Regions from separate parts of the Streptomyces desertarenae genome, predicted to be linked through region 2. Evidence: riboswitches for the same ligand, from Rfam matches in the RefSeq annotation. Region 2 holds a riboswitch; the other holds the start of a gene.
What was found. A riboswitch is a leader RNA that binds a small molecule or an ion and turns the genes downstream of it on or off. The one in region 2 is predicted to bind thiamine pyrophosphate.

Region 1: another riboswitch for thiamine pyrophosphate. It lies ahead of thiO (glycine oxidase ThiO); the one in region 2 lies ahead of ACFSJS_RS22860 (thiamine ABC transporter substrate-binding protein).

What each region holds. Positions count from the first base shown of each region.
Region 1 is NZ_JBHUFU010000012.1:164,748-172,247, forward strand. It holds gene ACFSJS_RS20500 (phytoene desaturase family protein) at 1-332, shown strand, start outside; gene ACFSJS_RS20505 (hypothetical protein) at 370-1,341, opposite strand; gene metF (methylenetetrahydrofolate reductase [NAD(P)H]) at 1,363-2,280, opposite strand; gene thiE (thiamine phosphate synthase) at 2,424-3,071, opposite strand; gene ACFSJS_RS20520 (Rv2175c family DNA-binding protein) at 3,239-3,604, opposite strand; gene ACFSJS_RS20525 (NAD(P)/FAD-dependent oxidoreductase) at 3,637-4,890, opposite strand; TPP riboswitch at 5,051-5,163, shown strand; gene thiO (glycine oxidase ThiO) at 5,161-6,306, shown strand; gene thiS (sulfur carrier protein ThiS) at 6,303-6,536, shown strand; gene ACFSJS_RS20540 (thiazole synthase) at 6,544-7,341, shown strand.
Region 2 is NZ_JBHUFU010000015.1:105,122-112,621, forward strand. It holds gene ACFSJS_RS22830 (NUDIX domain-containing protein) at 1-196, shown strand, start outside; gene ACFSJS_RS22835 (e9imm peptide) at 171-395, shown strand; gene ACFSJS_RS22840 (HD domain-containing protein) at 399-983, opposite strand; gene ACFSJS_RS22845 (tetratricopeptide repeat protein) at 1,439-3,619, opposite strand; gene ACFSJS_RS22850 (hypothetical protein) at 3,616-3,924, opposite strand; gene rlmN (dual-specificity RNA methyltransferase RlmN) at 4,261-5,367, shown strand; TPP riboswitch at 5,480-5,613, shown strand; gene ACFSJS_RS22860 (thiamine ABC transporter substrate-binding protein) at 5,608-6,690, shown strand; gene ACFSJS_RS22865 (ABC transporter permease) at 6,666-7,500, shown strand, end outside.

The sequences.
Region 1 (7,500 bases), on a different contig from region 2:
CGCCGGGCGCGGCCGAGAGGGCCGCCGACGAGGCGCTGGCGGCGGTGGACGCCGCCGGGCTGGGCCTGGGAGGGCGGCTGCTGTGGCGCGAGGTGCGCACCCCGGCCGACACCGAGCGGGAGACGGGGGCGCCGGGCGGTGCCGTGCCCGCCCCGGCGCTGGCGGGCGCGGGGGGCGCGTTCCTGCGGGCCGCCAATCTGACGCGCACGGCCGGGCTGTACCGCGCGGGCGGCTCGGCGCACCCCGGGGGCGGCCTGGCGCACGCCGGGATGTCGGGCGCGCTGGTCGCCGGACTCGTCGTCGAGGGCGACGACTGGCGCGGCTCGCGGTGAGCCGCCGGGCCCGGCGGCTCACCGCGGGCCCGGTGGTTCAGTGGCGGGGCTGCTCCCCGTAGTGGTGGCCGGCGCCGAAGGGGGCGCCGTAGCCGTCGTACCCGGCGCCCTCCCAGGCCCCCGGCCCGTCCTCCCCGGGGCCGTGGCGCTGTTCGGCGTCGCGCTGCTGCGGCACCCAGACCCCGTCGGGGGGCGCCTGCCCGGCGTACGGGTCGGGGGAGTAACCGGTGGCGTAGGCGGTGGTGTGGGGAGTGCCGTAACCGCCGGAGGAGTAGGACGGGCCGGGGGCGGCCGCGTACCCGTCCTCCGGGGAGGGCTGACCGGGAACGCCCGCGTGGGGCGCGGGGGTGCCCGCACCGTACCCGTGGTCGTACCCGTATCCGTACCCGTGGTCGTACCCGTACCCGTGGGGCTCCCCGTACCCGTGGGGCTCCCCGTAGCCGTGGCCGGGATCGGCGGCGGGCGCGGCCTGCGCGTACCGGCCGTCCCCGGCGTCTCCGCCGGCTCCGGCGTACTCGTCCCCCGCGTCCTGCCCCCGCGGTCCGGACGGCTCGCCGAAGGCGTCGTCATCCCGCCGGTAGACGCCGTAGCCGCCGGTGTCGTCGGGCAGCGGCTCGGGCCGGTAGGCGGGCTCGGGCGCCTGCGGGGGGTGGACCTCCAGTCCGGAGATCTCCAGGCGGGGGTCGGCGTCCCGGGGCGGCAGGGGCCGCCGCTCGCGGCGGCGCCTGCTGCTGCCGGGCTTGCCGCCCAGCGCCCATCCCGCGGTGAAGCCGCGGCGGTAGGAGAGGGTCACCAGGGTCTGGCCGACGGCGAAGGCCGCGGCGCCCGCCGAGATGACCAGCAGCGAGAGCACCGTCGAGGAGACCGCCACCACCCCGAGCACCACCGCGGCGAAGCCCGCGAAGGCCAGCAGCCGCCAGCGAAGCCGCGCCTTGTACTGCAGCAGCACCTCGGCCAGCAGCCACACCGCGACGGCGCCGAACGCGATGTAGAGGAGCGTCCACCCCACGTACGTCCTCCCCACCCGCCCCTAGCCCCGTCGGTGCAGGCCCAGGTTCTCGTAGATCTCCAGGGTCGCCGTGGAGTGGTTGAGGGTGATGAAGTGGAGTCCGGGGACGCCCTCCGACATCAGCCTCGCGCACAGCTCCGTGGCGTACTCGATTCCCAACGAGCGTACAGCGGAAGGATCGTGTTCGACCGCGAGGATGCGCTCGGCCAGCTCCGGCGGGAAGGCCGCGTTGCTGAGCTTCGCGAACCTCTCGATCTGCCGCACGTTCGTGACGGGCATGATCTCCGGGATGATCGGGGTGTCGCAACCCGCCGCGGCCACCCGGTCCCGCAGGCGCAGGTAGTCGTCGGCGTGGAAGAACATCTGCGTGATGGCGTAGTCGGCCCCGGCCCGGCACTTCTCCACGAAGTACCGGATGTCGCTCTCCCAGTCGGTGGAGCGCGGATGCATCTCGGGGAAGGCGGCGACGCCGACGCAGAAGTCCCCCGACTCCTTGATCAGCCGGACGAGCTCGGCGGCGTAGGTGATGCCCTGCGGGTGGGGTATCCACTCCCCCGTCGGGTCGCCGGGCGGGTCGCCGCGGACCGCGAACATGTTGCGGATGCCGGCGTCGGCGTACTGGCCGATGACGTTGCGCAGCTCGGCCACGGAGTGGTTCACCGCGGTGAGGTGGGCGACGGGGGTGAGGGTGGTCTCGGTGGCGATCCGCTCGGTGGCCCGCACCGTTCCCTCGCGGGAGGACCCGCCCGCGCCGTAGGTCACCGACACGAAGGTGGGGGCGACGGCCTCGACGCGGCGAATGGCGTTCCAGAGGGTGCGCTCGCCCTTCTCGCTCTTGGGCGCGTAGAACTCGAAGGAGTACGACTGCTCACCGGAGGCGAGCAGCTCGCGGACGGTCGGCGCGTGATCCGTCCTGGTGGAAGGGGTACCGAGGGCCATGGGGGCAGGCTAACCGCGGAGACGCTCCACCATCGCCTCAACGGGGATTTTCGTCCCTTTTGACGGAATGCTGTCCAGTGGGTGGACAGCCGACCCCTCCCGGCCCCCCCGGAGCCGGGGCGGGACGGGGACGTGCGGAGCCCTCAGAGTGCGCGCAGCCGCTTCGCCAGCTCCGCCGCGGCGGCCCCCGGGTCGTCCGCCTCGGTGATCGCGCGGACCACCACCACCCGCCGTGCTCCCGCCCGCAGCACCTCGTCCAGGTTGGAGGCGTCGATCCCGCCGATGGCGAACCAGGGCCGCTCGGGCTCGCGCGCGGCGGCGTAGCGGACCAGGGGCAGTCCGGGGGCGGGCCGTCCCGGCTTGGTGGGGGTGGGCCAGCAGGGCCCGGTGCAGAAGTAGTCGACGCCGGGCTCGGTCAGCGCCGCGTCCACCTCGGCCTCGCTGTGGGTGGAGCGGCCGATCAGGACGTCGTCGCCCAGGATCGCGCGGGCGGCGGGCACCGGCAGGTCGCCCTGGCCCAGGTGCAGCACGTCCGGGCCGGCGGCGTGGGCGACGTCCGCGCGGTCGTTGACGGCGAGCAGCTTCCCGTGGCGGCGGCAGGCGTCGGCGAAGACGGCCAGGTGCTCCAGCTCCTCACCGGCCTCCATGCCCTTGTCGCGCAGCTGCACGATGTCCACGCCGCCCGACAGCGCCGCGTCCAGGAACGCGGCCAGGTCCCCGCGCTCCCTGCGGGCGTCCGTGCACAGGTACAGGCGTGCGTCGTGGAGCCGCTCTCGTGCGGTGGCTGTCATGCGGGTCTCGTCCCCCCGGGGTCGGGCGTGCGGGTCCCCGCCCCGGTCCGGGGCGGGGACCCGCACGCCGGTGGTTCCGTCGTGCGGTGGTGCTGTCGTGCGGTGGTGCTGCGGCTCCGCGCGTTCCGGCGCGGTACCGCCGTGCGGCGGGGCCGCCGCCGTCCGGCTCAGACGGCCAGTGCCTGGGCCCGCCGCTTCACCTCGGTCCCGCGATTCTCGCGCAGCGCCTGCGCCGGGGTGCCGGGCAGGGAGTCATCGGGCGTGAACAGCCACTCCAGCATCTCCTCGTCGCTGAAGCCGTCGTCCCTGAGGAGGGTGATCGTCCCGGACAGCCCCTTCACGATCCGGCCGTCGCCGATGAAGTCCGCGGGCACCTGGAGCACCTTGTTCTCACCCCGGCGCACCGCGATGAGCTGCCCCTCCCTGATGAACTGCCGCACGCGCGTCACCTCGACGCCGAGCCGCTCGGCGACGTCGGGGACGGTGAGCCAGGCCGGGACGAGAGCATCGATCTTCACGTCAATCTCGGTCACGGAACAAGCCTGCCACCTCGTACCGACAGCCACTAGCGCACGGCGCTCTTCAGGGGGACGGACGGGTCGGCGGCGCGCGCCGGGTCCAGCACCGCGGAGCGTTCGACCAGCTTCCGCCCCTGGGCCAGGTCGCGCGGCCGCCCCACGGCCAGTACGGCGTTCAGCACCCCGTCGCGCAGCCAGCACACCGACCACGCGGCGTCCGCCGGGTCGCCGCGCCACAGCAGTTCGTCGCCGGCGCCGTGGTGGCCCGCGTACTGCACGAAGCGGCCGAACTGCTCGGACCAGAAGTACGGCACCGGGTCGTACGGCGGGGTCTCGGCCTCGCCCGCGACCAGCACCGAGGCGACCGTGCGCGGCCCCTGGAGGGCGTTGTCCCAGTGGTGCACCAGCAGTCGGCGGCCGTAGCGGGCCGAGGGGAAGGAGGCGCAGTCGCCGACGGCGCACACGTCGGGGACGGAGGCGCGCAGGCGGTCGTCGGCGAGGACCGCGCCGTCCCCGCCCAGCGCCACGCCCGAGCCCGCCAGCCAGCGCGTGGCCGGCCGGGCGCCGATCCCGGCGACGACGGCCCCGGCCCGCAGCACCGAGCCGTCGGAGAGCTCCACCTCGACGCGCTCCCCGGGACGCCCCCGGTCGGCGGGGCGCACGGCGGTGACCGCGCGCCCGGTGAGCAGTTCCACGCCCGCCTCCCCGTACCAGCGGCGCATGGGGGCGGCGACCTCGGGCGGCAGCACCCCGGCCAGCGGCCGGTCGGCGGCCTCGACCACGGTGACCCGGCAACCCGCCTCGCGGGCGGCGGTGGCGAACTCCGCGCCGATCCAGCCGGCGCCGACGACCACCACGTCCTGCCGTCCGGCGAGCACCGGCCGCAGCAGGCCGGCGTCGTCGAGGGTGCGCAGCAGGTACACCCCGGGCACCCCCCGGGCGCCGGGCAGCGGCACCGGTTCGGCCCCGGTGGCCAGGACCAGCCGGTCGTAGGGCAGCGGGCCGTCCTCGGTGTCCACCTCCCGGTCGGCGGTGCGCAGGGCCGTGGCGGCCGTCCCCAGGCGCAGGTCCACGCCGAGCGCGTCGAAGTCGACCTCGAAGGCGGTGCCCGCGGCCGTCCCCAGCAGCACGGCCTTGGACAGCGGCGGACGGTCGTACGGCCGGTGGGGCTCGGCCCCGGCCAGGACGATCTCCCCCGCCCAGCCCTGTTCGCGCAGCCGGACCGCGGTCTGCACCCCGGCCATGCCGGCGCCGACGACGAGGATCCGCTGCCTGCTCTGCCGCTCGGTTCGCACACTCACGCGATCACTGTAGGAGGTCGGCGGCCCCGGCGCCCCGGCGCTCCGCCGGGGCTCCCCTTCAGCCCCGCGGAAGGCGGGGCTAGGCTGACGGCAGTCCGGACGGCGGCGCCACGGGACGGAAGGGCCGCCGAGCACACCGGACACGGGATGCGGAAGAAGCGGAAGAACTCGCGGGAGCCCGGCGCACCGGGCTGAGAGGGAGGCTGGAGCGGCCTCCGACCGTACGAACCTGATCCGGGTCATGCCGGCGAAGGGAGGGGCACGGCGCACATGCGTGTGGTGATCATCGGCGGTGGTGTCATCGGGCTGGCCACGGCCTGGCGGACGGCGCAGCGCGGGGCGGGGGTCACGGTCGTCGACCCGGATCCGGGCGGCGGGGCGGCCCGGGTCGCGGCCGGGATGCTGGCGGCCGTCACGGAACTGCACTACGGCGAGGAGGCCCTGCTCGCCCTCAACCTCGCCTCCGCGCGCCGCTACCCGGACTTCGCGGCCGAGCTCCGGGAGGCGTCCGGGCAGGAGGTCGGCTACCGCGCCTGCGGCACCCTGGCCGTCGCCCTGGACGCCGACGACCGCGCCCACCTGCGCGAGCTGCACGCGCTGCACCGGCGCTGCGGACTGGAGTCGACGTGGCTGACGGGCCGGGAGTGCCGCCGCCTGGAGCCGATGCTGGCGCCCGGCGTGCGCGGCGGGCTGCGCGTGGACGGCGACCACCAGACCGATCCCAGGCGGCTGGCGGCCGCGCTGCTGACCGCCTGCGAACGCGCGGGCGTCTCCTTCGTGCGGCAGCGGGCCGAGCGGCTGGCGCTCACCGGCGACCGGGCGTCGGGGGTGGTCCTGGCGGACGGCACCGGGCTGGCGGCCGACCGGGTGGTGCTGGCGGCGGGCAGCGAGAGCGGCCGGCTGGCGGGGGTGCCCGAGGAGGTGCTGCCGCCGGTGCGCCCGGTCAAGGGCCAGATCCTGCGGCTGCGCGTCCCGCCGGTGTACGCCCCGTTCCTCTCCCGCACGGTGCGGGCCGTGGTCCGCGGCGGCCACGTCTACCTGGTGCCGCGCCTGGACGGGGAGCTGGTGCTGGGCGCCACCAGCGAGGAGCAGGGGTGGGACACCACGGTGACGGCGGGCGGCGTCTACGAGCTGCTGCGCGACGCCCACGAGCTGGTGCCCGGCATCACCGAGCTGCCGCTGGTGGAGACCCGCGCGGGCCTGCGCCCCGGTTCCCCCGACAACGCGCCGCTGCTGGGCCCGACCGCCCTGCCCGGCCTGCACCTGGCCACCGGCCACCACCGCAACGGGGTGCTGCTCGCCCCGGTCACCGGCGACGCCCTCGCCGAGGCGCTGACCGGCGGGGAACTCCCCGGCGAGGCCCGCCCGTTCACGCCCCTGCGCTTCTCCCGCACGCTCCAGGAGGTCCGCACATGAGCGACCGTGAAACCGCCACCGCCGCCGCCGTCACCGTCCACGTCAACGGGGAGCCCCGCGAGGTCGCCGCCGGGCTGACCCTGGACCGGCTCGTGGCGGCCCTCACCACCGCCCCCACGGGCGTCGCCGCGGCCGTCAACGAGGCCGTGGTGCCGCGCGGGCAGTGGCCCGCCACCGAACTCGGCGACGGCGACCGCGTCGAGGTCCTGACCGCAGTCCAGGGAGGCTGAACCCGCCATGGCCGACGACCCGCTCACCATCGCCGACACCGTCTTCTCCTCCCGGCTCATCATGGGCACGGGCGGCGCCCCCAGCCTGGACGTCCTGGAGCGCGCCCTGGTCGCCTCGGGCACCGAGCTGACCACCGTCGCGATGCGGCGCGTGGACCCCACCGTCTCCGGTTCGGTGCTGTCGGTGCTCAAGCGGCACGGCATCAGGGTGCTGCCCAACACCGCCGGCTGCTTCACCGCCGGGGAGGCCGTCCTCACCGCCCGGCTGGCCCGCGAGGCGCTGGGCACGGACTGGGTCAAGCTGGAGGTCGTCGCCGACGAGCGCACCCTGCTGCCCGACCCGGTGGAGCTGCTGGAGGCCGCCGAGACGCTGGTGGACGACGGCTTCACCGTGCTGCCGTACACCAACGACGACCCCGTCCTGGCCCGGCGGCTGGAGGACGTGGGCTGTGCGGCGATCATGCCGCTGGGCTCGCCCATCGGTTCGGGCCTGGGCATCCGCAACCCGCACAACTTCCAGCTGATCACCGAGCGGGCGTCCGTCCCGGTCATCCTGGACGCGGGCGCCGGCACCGCCTCGGACGCGGCGCTCGCCATGGAGCTGGGCTGCGCGGCGGTGATGCTGGCCTCCGCGGTCACCCGGGCCCAGGAGCCGGTGCTGATGGCCGAGGCGATGCGGCACGCGGTGGAGGCCGGGCGGCTGGCGCACCGGGCCGGACGCATCCCGCGCCGGCACTTCGCGCTGGCGTCCTCCCCGACGGAGGGCGTGGCGGACCTCGATCCGGAGCGCCCGGCGTTCGGCTAGCGCCGGACCGGTGCGCCCCCGCGCGGTGCGCGACCGGGCCGCGCACCCGGTGCGGCCCGCTCCGCCGTGCCGCACCGGGCCGGGTCGCGGCCGGGCAGCGGTTCCGTCACCGTTCCGCTGCGGTCCGGTGCGCCTGCGGGCGGCGCTGGGGGGAGCGCG
Region 2 (7,500 bases):
CGCCGCGCGGATCACGGACGATGAGCTGCGGACCAGCAGCGAAAGCGAGGAAGTCGCGTTCGTCGCCCCGGACCGGCTGGACGAGCTGAACATCCATCCGTCGATGCGGATGCGGATCGACCACGGTCTCGAAGACCGGGCACAGCCCTACATCGGATGGGAGATCACACATGACCGGTCGCACCATGACCCGTGAGGAGGCGCTCCTCCTGGTGCGGCGCCTGCTGGAGGGCGACTACGCCGACGAGGCAGAGGGCGACGCCCTGGTGGACGGTTTCGAACGCGGCCTGGTCTGTCCCCACGTCGGCGACTACATCCACTGCGACCGGGGGCCTGAGACCACCGCTGACGAGGTGGTCGATCGAGCCTTGGCGTACAGGTCGACTGCCCGGTGACAGTCATCCGCCAAGACGTGCCCGAGTGCGCTCGACCGCAGCGCCGAGACAGGGGCGAGCCTTGCTGATCGCGGTGTGCACCTCACTGCCCGGTTCGTAGCGCACCAGGATCTCGTCAATGCGCCGGCCGGAGTCGAAGCGCTGGCCCGCCGGTCCGGTGGTCATGTCCGAGTGGATCAGGGCGTCCAGGAGCGGTGATTCTTCCCGCTCGTAGGGGCTGAGCTCGGCGACCAGACCCCGCTGCTCAGCCTCGTAGACGGCGCCGGAGTGGTGGGCGACCAGACAGACGAGCCGACGCGGAGCGCCCAGCGATTCGAGGTGCCGGGCACCATCGAGCGGATGGAAGCCGGTCTGCCGCAGCTCGGGCGCGTACCCGATGTCGTGCAGCCAGGCCGCGGAGACGAGGAAGTTCCACTCATCCTCGGGCACGGCCGGAGACGCCTCACGGGCCCGCTCCGCGACTGCCTGAGTGTGCAGCCATCGGTTCCCGAGCGGGGGCAGCAGCGACTCGGCCGGCTCGGCCGCGCCCTGGGGCGTATCCAGCGAAGACGACACGCCCACGCGGTAGCCGAGCAGAAGCACCGACATCAGGGCCCGGGAGCCGAGCAGCGCGGTAAGAGTTTCCCTACTTCATCAAGGCGCTTCCGCCGCGCACGGCGCGGCGTCGCGCGGCCCGGCGGTCGGACCGACGATCCTGTCTTCGCCCCGCTCCGGCCCAGACCGCCGGCCACGCGCCGAACGGCGAGGGGTTGGCTGAGGAGAAACCCGCGGTGGCTGGGGTGGTCGGCTCCACGGCTTCAGGCGGCCACCTTGGGGCGAGCCTCGGGGGTCGGGGCCCACATCGGGCATTGGCGGGCAGGTCCACAGACCGTCCGAGTCGCCGAAAGCTTACGGGCCCCGATCTCTCGCCCCAAGGCAGCTCCCGCCCAAAGCCGCTCCGCCGCCCTCTCGGTACGCTGTGCCGCCACCCTGCTGCCGAAGGTCGAGAGGATGGCGCACCACTTCTCAACGATTGCCTGTGAACGCCCGTCGGACCTGGGCGGCTAAGGACTGTCATCGCCGCCGGCTGACATCTGTCTCAAGTGAGACAGGCTGCCCCGGTAGAGGGCGGTGTCGGGGTGGTCGGGGCCCAGGGTGGTCTCGGCGGTGGTCAGGGCTCGTTCTGCCAGGGGGAGGGCGTCGGTGTGGCGTCCCAGGTCCCCCAGTGTGTGGGCGAGGTTGCTCAGGCAGCGGGCGGTGGTGGGGTGATCGGAGCCCAAGGTGGTCTCGGCGGTGGTCAGGGCTCGTTCTGCCAGGGGGAGGGCGTCGGTGTGGCGCCCCAGCTCCCCCAGCGTGACGGCGAGGTTGCCCAGGCGGGTGGCGGTTGCGGGGTGGTCGGGGCCCAGGGTGGTCTCGGTGATGGCCAGGGCCCGCTCCTCCAGCGGCAGGGCGTCGGTGTGGCGCCCCAGCTGTGTCAGCATGACGGCGAGGTTGCCCAGGCGGAGGGCGGTTGCGGGGTGGTCGGGTCCCAGGGTGGTCTCGGCGGTGGTCAGGGCTCGTTCTGCCAGGGGGAGGGCGTCGGTGTGGCGCCCCAGCTCTCCCAGTGTGTGGGCGAGGTTGCTCAGGCAGCGGGCGGTGGTGGGGTGGTCGGGTCCCAGGGTGGTCTCGGCGGTGGTCAGGGCTCGTTCTGCCAGGGGGAGGGCGTCGGTGTGGCGCCCCAGCTCCCCCAGCGTGGCGGCGAGGTTGCCCAGGCGGAGGGCGGTTACGGGGTGGCCGGGGCCCAGGGTGGTCTCGGTGATGGCCAGGGCCCGCTCCTCCAGCGGCAGGGCCGATGCGGCCTGCCCCCGGGCTCGGAGATGGAAGCCGGTCTCTCCCAGGAGGAGGGCTGCCTGCGGGTGGGGGCGGGTGTCGTCGTGGTGGGCGGCCACGGCCTGGAGGTGGGGCAGGAGGGGCTGCCAGCGCGGCCAGCCGCTGACCTCCTCGGGGCTACCGGGTGGCAGGGCCAGGTAGAGCAGGGACAGAGCGGCTGCGCTGGGGTGCGGTGCGGTATCGGCGCGGGGGCACCGGAGGAGCCGCCGCAGCCATGAGGGCCGCGGCGGAGGGGCGGGGGGTGGGGTGGTGGTGCGCAGCACGGTCTGGACCAGGCGGTGGACGGTGACGGTGGTCCTTGTGAGGGTGACCATGCTGTAGGCGGCCAGCAGCCCCAGCGCCTGGTCCACCGCGTGCGCATCGGGCAGGGCCGGGGCCAGTACGTCGCGGGGCAGGGGATCGGGGGCGCAGTAGGCCAGGATCCGCAGCAGCTCCACCGCGCCCGCATCGGCCTCCTGCAGGGCGTCGAGGGTGAGGGTCCACAGGCGGGCGATGGTGCGCTGGTGGGGATCACCCGGGGCGGCGACAGCGAGGGTGGTGGCCGGGTCGGTGCGCAGCCGCTCCAGGTAGGCGGCCGGGTGAGCGCGGGTCTGGGCCAGGTAGGCGCCGGCCTGCTGCAGTGCCAGCGGCAGGTGCCCCAACTCACCGGCCAGCTCGGCCAGCACCGCGGCATCATCCTCGCTGTGGCGGCCGGTGAGGTCCTGCAGCACGGCCAGCGCCGCTGGCGGGGTGAGAGTGTTCAGGTACACGGTGGTGCCCAGGTCCTGCCAGGGCAGGTCGCGCCGGGTGGTGATCAGCACCTGCCCGGTGGTGAGTCTCCCCAGCAGGGGGCGCAGGGGGGCGGGGTCCTCGACGTTGTCGAAGACCAGCAGCCATCCGGTGCGGCCCTGCAGCCAGGTGACCGCCCACTGGGCGGCCTCGGCCAGCGGCAGCGCCGCATGTACCGGGTCCAGCGCGGCGGCCAGTCCGGCCAGCCCCGCGGTGACCTGCTCCTCCTGCTCGGCGTCGAGCCACCACACCGGGCCGCCGCCGTTGTTCCGGTGGCGGTGGGCGTGGTGCAGCACCAGCGTGCTCTTGCCGACCCCGCCCATGCCTAGCACGCTCTGCGCCACGATCCCGGCTCCGGCCGACGGCAGCCGCTCCAGCTCCGCCAGCACCTCCTCGCGGCCCCTGAACACCGCGCTGTCCGGGGCGGGCAGGTTGTTTACCCGGGCCACGGAGCCGTCTTCCACCGCCGCCCGCAAGCCCCCTTCCGGCAGCACCACGGTGCGCTGCTCGACCCGGTTGCGGTCCCCGGTGACCACCGGCCCGGTGGTGTTCCCGCCGACCGCCACCGACCGCTCGCCGGGGGCGGGGGGAGTCTGGGGGCCGGTCACCGCTGCACCGTGTTCCCGTCCCCGGTCACGACCGTCCCGGAGTTGTCCCCGCCGACCGCCACCGACCGCCCGCCCGAGGCCGCCGGACCACCGGAGGCCGGGGGCGGCGCGGGAGGAGCCGGGGAGCCGAGCCGCCAGACCGCCCAGGCCACCAGCACCGCCGCCAGCACCGCACCCGCCCCCGCACCCGTGGCGATGCGCTCCGGCCGCTCCCACGGCAACACCGCATCCGCCAACCACACGCACAGCCCGAACACCGCCAGCGACGCCACCCCGACCGCCGACCAGCGCCCTGCCTGCCCCATCCGGCACCCCTCCTTCCGTGCACGGGCCGGACCACTCATCGTCCCACCCAAGTACCCCTCAGACGGGCGCAGTTCGGCAATAGGACACCACCAACCGCCACGGACCGCAGCGACCGCACGGGAATGGGAAACCGCTGGAGAGGTGAGAGCCGAACAGGCCACACAGATCGGTGAGCAGACTCGTCGAAGCGGTGATCACGGTGGCCCCCGCTGAGATCCTGGGCCGTCTGTGGGCCGTGCGAGGGTGGCCGACGATGACAGACGACGGCCGAGGGTGACCACGGCCTCCCTGCTCCGGCCCGGGGATCGGAGTCGATCTGCGACACTGGAGGGGTTATGCCTGCACCCGGAGAACTCACCTTCGTCGCGCCCCGCGGCGCCGTCAAGCCGCCGCGGCACCTCGCCGACCTCACGCCCGCCGAGCGCCGGGAGGCGGTCGCAGCGATCGGCGAGAAGCCGTTCCGCGCCCAGCAGCTGTCGCGGCACTACTTCGCCCGGTACGCCGCCGACCCCGCCGACTGGACCGACATCCCCGCCGCCGCACGCGGGAAGCTGGCCGACGGGCTGCTGCCCGAGCTGATGACCGTGGTGCGGCACGTCACCTGCGACGACGACACCACCCGCAAGACCCTGTGGCGGCTGCACGACGGGACGCTGGTGGAGTCCGTGCTGATGCGGTACCCCGACCGGGTCACCATGTGCGTCAGCTCCCAGGCCGGATGCGGCATGAACTGCCCCTTCTGCGCCACCGGACAGGCCGGCCTGGACCGCAACCTGTCCACCGCCGAGATCGTCCACCAGATCGTCGAGGGCATGCGCGCCCTGCGCGACGGCGAGGTGCCCGGAGGCCCGGCCAGGCTCTCCAACATCGTCTTCATGGGCATGGGCGAGCCGCTGGCCAACTACAAGCGGGTCGTCGGCGCCATCCGCCGCCTCACCGACCCCGAGCCCGACGGCCTGGGCCTGTCCCAGCGCGGCATCACCGTCTCCACCGTGGGCCTGGTCCCCGCCATCCACCGCCTCGCCGACGAGGGCCTCAAGTGCCGCCTGGCGGTCTCGCTGCACGCTCCCGACGACGAACTGCGCGACACCCTGGTGCCGGTCAACACCCGCTGGAAGGTCCGCGAGGTCCTCGACGCCGCCTGGGAGTACGCCGAGAGGTCCGGCCGCCGGGTCTCCATCGAGTACGCCATGATCCGCGACATCAACGACCAGGCCTGGCGAGGCGACCTCCTCGGGCGGCTGCTGGCGGGGAAGAGGGCGCACGTCAACCTCATCCCCCTCAACCCCACGCCCGGTTCGAAGTGGACGGCCTCCCGTCCCGAGGACGAGCGGGCCTTCGTCCAGGCGCTGGAGGCCCACGGCGTGCCCGTCACCGTCCGCGACACCCGCGGTCAGGAGATCGACGGCGCCTGCGGCCAGCTCGCCGCCACCGAACGCTGAGACCGCGCCCCGGGGCTGCCGGGGCGCGGGAGGCGGGGCCGGGGCGCGCACGGGCCGCTGGTACCGTGGCGGTGGCCGCACAGGTCGCACACAGTAGCGAAAAACGAAGCAAGCGAACCGACAGGGGAGCGCGTACAGCGCTGAGAGTGCGGTGCCGCCGGAGCCGGCCGGGAGCCGGACCGCGGACCGCAGACCCTCGGACCTGATCCGGTTAGTACCGGCGTAGGGAGTCAGCACACAGTGGCAACGAAGTTCCGGCGCGCCCTGGGCGCCGCCGTCCTCGGCACGCTCACCCTCTCCTCCCTCACCGCCTGCGGCGGCTCGGAGCCGTCCGGAGGCGGGGGAGGGAAGGACGACAAGACGGTCACCGTCGTCTCCCACACCTCCTTCGAACCCTCCGAGGAGGTGCTGGAGGAGTTCACCGAGAAGACCGGCTACACGGTGGAGGTGCTGCGCGGCGGCGACGCCGGGTCCGCCCTCAACCAGGCGATCCTCAGCAAGGACAACCCGCAGGGCGACGTCTTCTTCGGTGTCGACAACACCCTCCTCTCCCGCGCCCTGGACGCCGGGCTCTTCACGCCCTACGAGGCCGAGGGGCTGGAGAGGATACCCGCCGAGCACCGGCTCGACGGCGAGAACCGCGTCACCCCCGTCGACTACGGCGACATCTGCGTCAACTACGACCGCGCCTACTTCGACGAGCGCGGCCTGGAGCCGCCGGAGACCCTGGACGACCTCGTCCGGCCCGAGTACAAGGACCTGCTGGTCACCGAGAACGCCGCCACCTCCTCGCCCGGACTGGGCTTCCTGCTGGCCACCGTCGCCGAGTACGGCGACGGCTGGGAGGGGTACTGGAAGAAGCTGAAGGCCAACGGCGTCGAGGTCGTCGACGGCTGGGAGCAGGCCTACAACGACCGCTTCTCCGGCTCCGCCGGCGGCCGCAGCGGCGACCGGCCGCTGGTCGTCTCCTACGCCTCCAGCCCGCCCGCCGAGGTCCTCGGCGCCGACCCCGCCCCCGAGCAGGCCCCCACCGGCGTGGCCACCGGGACGTGCTTCCGGCAGACCGAGTTCGCCGGGCTGCTGGACGGCGCCGGCAACCCCGAGGGCGGAAAGGCGCTGCTGGACTTCCTGATCGGCGAGTCCTTCCAGGAGCACCTGCCGCTGCAGATGTTCGTCCACCCCGCCCGCGAGGGCACGGAGCTGCCCGAGACCTTCACCCGGTACGGCGCGACGATCGACGAGCCGCACACCGTGGCCCCCGAGAGGATCGCCGCCGACCGCGAGACGTGGATCAAGGCGTGGACCTCGACCGTCCTGAGGTGACGGCGGGCACCGGGGAGCAGGACGGGGTCCGAGGCGCCGGGGCCGCGGCAGGCACGGGCGCCGGCGGCCGGGGCAGGACGACGGCGGTGCGGCTCGCCCTGATCGCCCTGCCGGCCGCCTTCCTCGCGCTGTTCTTCGCCTACCCCGTCGCCGCCATCACCGCCCGCGGCCTGTACGACGGCGGGCGGTGGCACCCGGAGCGGATCGCGGAGGTGCTCGGCGACCCCGGCATCCTCCACGTGGTGTGGTTCACCGTGTGGCAGGCGGCGGCCTCCACCGTGCTCACCGTCGCCCTGGCCCTGCCCGGCGCCTACGTCCTGGCCCGCTACGACTTCCCCGGACGGCGCGCGCTGCGGGCGCTGGTCACCGTGCCGTTCGTGATGCCCACCGTCGTCGTCGGCTCCGCCTTCCTCGGCCTGCTGGGGCGCGGCGGGCTGACGGAGCAGTGGTGGGGGCTGCGGCTGGACGAGGGCCCCGCGGCGATCCTGCTCGCCCACGTCTTCTTCAACTACGCCGTGGTGGTCCGCGTCGTCGGCAGCCTGTGGGCCCAGCTCGACCCCCGCCAGGAGGAGGCCGCCCGGGTCCTCGGCGCGGGCCGCTGGGCCGCCTGGCGCACCGTGACCCTCCCCGCGCTCGCCCCGTCCGTGGTCGCCGCCGCGGCGATGGTCTTCCTGTTCACCTTCACCTCCTTCGGCGTCGTCCAGGTCCTCGGCGGACCCCGCTACGCCACCTTGGAGGTGGAGATCTACCGGCAGACCGCCCAGCTGCTGGACCTGCCCACCGCCGCCGTCCTGACACTGGTGCAGTTCG